2 regions of the Sphingomonas sp. MJ1 (PH-R8) genome follow, and region 2 is predicted to be linked to the other one. Evidence: riboswitches for the same ligand, from Rfam matches in the RefSeq annotation. Region 2 holds a riboswitch; the other holds the start of a gene.
What was found. A riboswitch is a leader RNA that binds a small molecule or an ion and turns the genes downstream of it on or off. The one in region 2 is predicted to bind cobalamin.

Region 1 (2,385 bases), on a different contig from region 2:
CGATCAAGCTGGGGGCCACCAACTATCTGACGAAGCCCTCGCACACCGACGAGATCGAGGCGGCGTTCGACCGGCCCGGAGGCGACGCTCAGGTCGAGGTCTCCGCCACCCCGACGACGATCAAGACGCTGGAGTGGGAGCATATCCACCAGACGCTGGCCGCCAGCGACTTCAACGTGTCGGAGGCCGCCAGGCGGCTCGGCATGCATCGGCGCACCCTCGCCCGGAAGCTGGAGAAGCGCCACCTTTCCTGATCCGGCCAGGCTGTCATCTTGACCATTCCGGCGCCTCGCGCGACGGCGGGCGCAAGCTGCTGTCAGGAGAGTGGGTTGGAGCAGGACAAGGACGCGCGCCACAATGCCAGGATGCGCAAGGTACAGCTTGCGCGCCAGGCGATGATGGCGACCAAGACGATCGAGAAGGGGCTGCTGATCGTCCACACCGGGCCTGGCAAGGGGAAGACCACCGCGGCGCTCGGCATGGCGGTGCGGGCGATCGGCCACGGCATGAAGGTGGGCGTGATCCAGTTCGTCAAAGGGGCGATGGATACCGGCGAGAAGGCGGTGTTCGACGCGCTTTCGGATCACATCGAGTTTCGCCCCATGGGGGAGGGTTTTACCTGGGACACTCAGGACCGTGCCCGCGACATCGCCGTGACCCGCACCGCCTGGGAAGAGGTGAAGCGGATGCTGGAGGATCCGACCTACGACATGGTGATCGCGGACGAGCTCAACATCGTCCTGCGCTACGACTACCTGCCGGTGGAGGAGGTGCTAACGGCCGCTGCGGCACGGGGACCTCGGCAGCACTTCGTCGTCACCGGGCGCAACGCGCCGCAGGCGCTGATCGACATGGCCGATCTCGTCACCGAGATGACGCAGGTCAAGCATCCGTTCCGGGGCGGGGTGAAGGCGCAGGCCGGGATCGAATTCTGATCAGACACGCAACCCCGGCAACGCAGCGCGATTGACCCCGCCCGGCGGCGCGGCTACCGGGCGGCATGCGACAGGTTCCCCGGAGACGGGGATGAAAAGGGAACGGGAAAACCCCGGCTGCCCCTGCAACTGTACGCGGCGAGCCACCGCGCCATACGCCATTGGGAGTGATCCTGAGAAGGCGGCGCGGACCGGCTGAGACCCGCGAGCCAGGAGACCTGCCTGACGCAGTCGTCCTTCGATCGGTCAGGGTGCGCCGAACGGACGGGGAAACCCGAGCGACGACATCGTCAGCCTGCATGCTTGCGGGGGCGAGGGCGTGCGCCCTCTCCCGGCAAGCAGCGGGCGTTGCATGTTGAAGGGGGTTTCATGATCCGAGTTCTTGCGCCGTTGCCGCTGCTGTTTTCGCTTCCCGCTTTTGCACAGGAGGCGCCGGCGCCCGACGCTGCGACTGCCCCGGCTTCCGACGAGGTCGTTGTCACTGCCACCCGCACGCCCGTCGCTGCCGATCGGGTCGCCGCATCTATCACGGTGCTCGACAAGGAAGCGATCGATCGAGCCCAGGACCTGAGCGTGGCAGGGCTGCTGCTCCGCACCCCGGGCGTCAGCCTGTCGAGCAACGGCGGCTATGGTACCGCCACGTCGGTCCGCATCCGCGGTGCCGAGGCCGACCAGACGGTGGTGGTGATCGACGGCGTCAAGCTGAACGATCCGTCCTCGACGGGCGGCGGCTACAACTTCGCGAACCTGCTGGTGGGGGATGCCTCCCGCATCGAGGTGCTGCGCGGCGTCCAGTCGATCCTCTGGGGCAGCCAGGCGATCGGCGGCGTCGTCAACGTCGTGACGCCGCTGCCGCAGAGCGATCTGGAAGGGAGCTTCGACGTCGAGGCGGGGTCACGCGACACCGTGAGCGCCCGCGCCGCGGTGGGCGGGCAGACCGGCCCGCTCGCATGGCGCTTGGGTGGGCAGACGTTCACCACCGATGGTGTCTCGGCAGTAGCGCCGGACTTCGGTGGCCGCGAGGCGGACGGCTATACGAACCAAAGCGCGCAGGGCCGCGCCCGGCTCGAGCTGGCGACCGGCGTCAGCGCCGAGGTGCGGGGCTATTACGCTAATGGTCGCGTGGAGATCGACGGGTTCGCCGGCGACAGCCTGGAGTATTCGCGCAACCGCGAGTTCGTGGGATATGCGGGCCTGAACGTCGACCTTCTGGGGGGCCGTCTGCGCAACCGCTTCGGCTACGGCTATACCGACACCAACCGCGACAACTATGATCCGGCGCGCGAGCGGCCCAAGACTTTCGACGCGGCAGGCCGGAACGAGCGCCTCGAGTATCAGGGCAGCCTCGCGATCGCGACCGGGTGGAACGCCGTGTTCGGGATCGAGAACGAGAAGTCGCGCTTTCGCTCCGTTTCGCCTTCCGGCGCCTTGTCGGACCCGGTGCCGGAGC
Region 2 (2,385 bases):
GGGAAGGAGCCGATGGTGGTCGTGGGGAAGGGCGGCAGGTCGAGCAGTTTCGCCTGGGCACGCGCGCGCTCGGCATGGCCGGAACGGCGCTCGCGCATCTCCGGCGTCGCCTCCGCCACCCGCGCCTGCACCGCCGCGTCATGGATGCGGGGCGAGATCTTCCGGTTCGCTGCCGCCTCTGCTGCGGCCGCGAGGGGCCCGGCCACGCTATCGCGCCCTTCGTTCAGCGCGCGCTTGAGGACCGCCAGTTCCTCCACCTTCTGAACCGCAAAGGCGAGCCACTGCTTCACCTCCGCGTCGAGCTTGGGCTCGAGCGTCAGGTCCGCCGGCACGTGCAGCAGCGAGCAGGACGGCGCCAGCACCAGGTCGCGCGATGCCGCGATCGGGGCGAGCCGTTCCAGCACCGCGTCTAGGTCGGCACGCCAGACGTTGCGCCCGTCGATCACGCCCAGCGAGAGCAGCAGGTCCTTGGGCGCGGCCCGCAGGACGGCATCGAGCTGCCCGGGCGCGCGGACGAGATCGACGTGCAAGCCCTGCACCGGCAGCGCGGTCGCCAGGGTCAGATTGTCCTCGAGCCCGCCGAAATAGGTCGTCAGCATCAGCTTCGGGCCGGACCGCTGGAGCGCGGCATAGGCGCGGGTGAAGGCGGCGCGCTGCTGCTCCGAAAGATCGGTGGCCAGGATCGGCTCGTCGATCTGCACCCATTCGGCCCCGGCATGGGCGAGATGGCCCAGGATCACCCGGTAGAGCCCGAGCACCTCGTCGAGCAGGTCGAACGGGTCGATGCCGTGCCCCTTGGCCAGGCTCAGCCAGGTGATCGGGCCGAGCAGCACCGGCCGCGTCTCATAGCCCTGCGCCTGAGCCTCGCGATATTCCTCGACCACCTTCAACCGGCCGAGCGCGAGCTTGCGGCCGGGTTCGATCTCCGGGACGATATAGTGGTAGTTGGTGTCGAACCACTTCGTCATCTCGCCGGCGGTCACCGAACCATGCGCATGGCCGCATCCCGCGTCCTCGCCGGTGGTGCCGCGCGCCATCGCGAAATAGGTCGCCAGGTCGGTGACCCCGTCGGCCGCGCCATAGCGGCTCGGGATCGCGCCCAGCATCACGCTGGTATCCAGCACATGGTCATAGAGCGAAAAGTCGTTGGACGGCAGCCAGTCGGCCCCCAACGCCTTTTGCCGCGCCCAGGCGGCGGTCCGCAGGCCCGATGCGGCCTCCTGCAGCTCGGCTTCGCCGATCCTGCCGGACCAGAACTTCTCTAACGCGAACTTCAACTCGCGGCGCGGACCGATGCGGGGAAACCCCAAGGTCGCGATCGTCACTGTCATGTCTTCAACCCCGAAGAGGGCGAAGCGCCGGACCGAGCGCAGGCAGGCACGCGCCAGGGATCGCCCGGCCGCACACGCACGCGACCAGACCGGGCACCCCGCCGGTGGACGTTATGGCGTCAGAGGCAGGTCTCCTGGCTCGCGGGTCAGCGCGGACGATCCGTCTTCCCAAGACGCGGGACGCCTCAGTGACATGCTTGGATCGCCGCTCGCCGCTTACAGTTGCGGGGGCAGCGCCGGCCTTGCCCCATCAGGAGCGCACCGGCTTCCCGTCTTAGCTCCGGCGCAGGCACACGCCCGGCCGGAGAACCTCGACGCAACAAGCATCGGGAAAAATCGCAGCCCGGTCAACCGTCATATAAAGAAATCTTTATATCACGTCTGCCGAACCCCTTCGCGGGTTGGAAAACGGGGGCGGAAGCGCGGGTTCCGCCACCCGGTCAGAAGGTGTGGCGCATGCCGATCACGACGTTGCGGCCACGCAGCGGCGACTGCTCCTTCACGAACGAGGTGTGGACGAACGCCAGTTCGTTGAGCAGGTTGCTGCCACGTGCGTAGAGCTCCACCGCCCGCGCGCCGCCCAGATCCATGCGATAGCTCAGCGTGGCATTGAGCATGTCGTACCCCGCCGTCGGCGTCTCATAGGAGGCGACCTTGTCCTGCTCGAACGTGCGATAATATTCAACGTCACCCGAAAGCGGCCCGGCGGCAAGGTCATAGCGCGCGCCCAGGCGACCCGGTGGGATGCGCGGCAGGTTGTCGTCCTCGCGCTTCAGCTTGGCATCGACATAGTCGCCGAACACCGTCACGCGCGACTGGGGCGTCAGCTGGTAGCTGAGTTGGCCGTCGATTCCGGCGAAGCGCGCATCCGCCGCCGTGTAGATCAGGAAGTCGTGCGGAACGCCGGTCTCGGTCTCGGTCTCGATCAGGCGCGCGAAGACATAGTCGTCGACCTCCTGGTAGAACAGGCCGACCTCGAACGCGAGCGGACCGCCCGTCTTGCGCAACGTCAGGTTGATCGCGTCGGTGGTCTCCAGAATGTCTTCGGCGGACA

Region 1: it holds a riboswitch for cobalamin, as region 2 does, so the genes downstream of both, VPH46_RS00825 (TonB-dependent receptor plug domain-containing protein) here and metE (5-methyltetrahydropteroyltriglutamate--homocysteine S-methyltransferase) in region 2, are expected to answer to the same signal.

What each region holds. Positions count from the first base shown of each region.
Region 1 is NZ_JBBEFX010000001.1:168,609-170,993, forward strand. Features, by position in the region: gene VPH46_RS00815 (response regulator transcription factor) at 1-254, shown strand, start outside; gene cobO (cob(I)yrinic acid a,c-diamide adenosyltransferase) at 330-935, shown strand; cobalamin riboswitch at 991-1,176, shown strand; gene VPH46_RS00825 (TonB-dependent receptor plug domain-containing protein) at 1,305-2,385, shown strand, end outside.
Region 2 is NZ_JBBEFX010000012.1:89,540-91,924, forward strand. Features, by position in the region: gene metE (5-methyltetrahydropteroyltriglutamate--homocysteine S-methyltransferase) at 1-1,331, opposite strand, end outside; cobalamin riboswitch at 1,438-1,660, opposite strand; gene VPH46_RS11630 (TonB-dependent receptor domain-containing protein) at 1,772-2,385, opposite strand, start outside.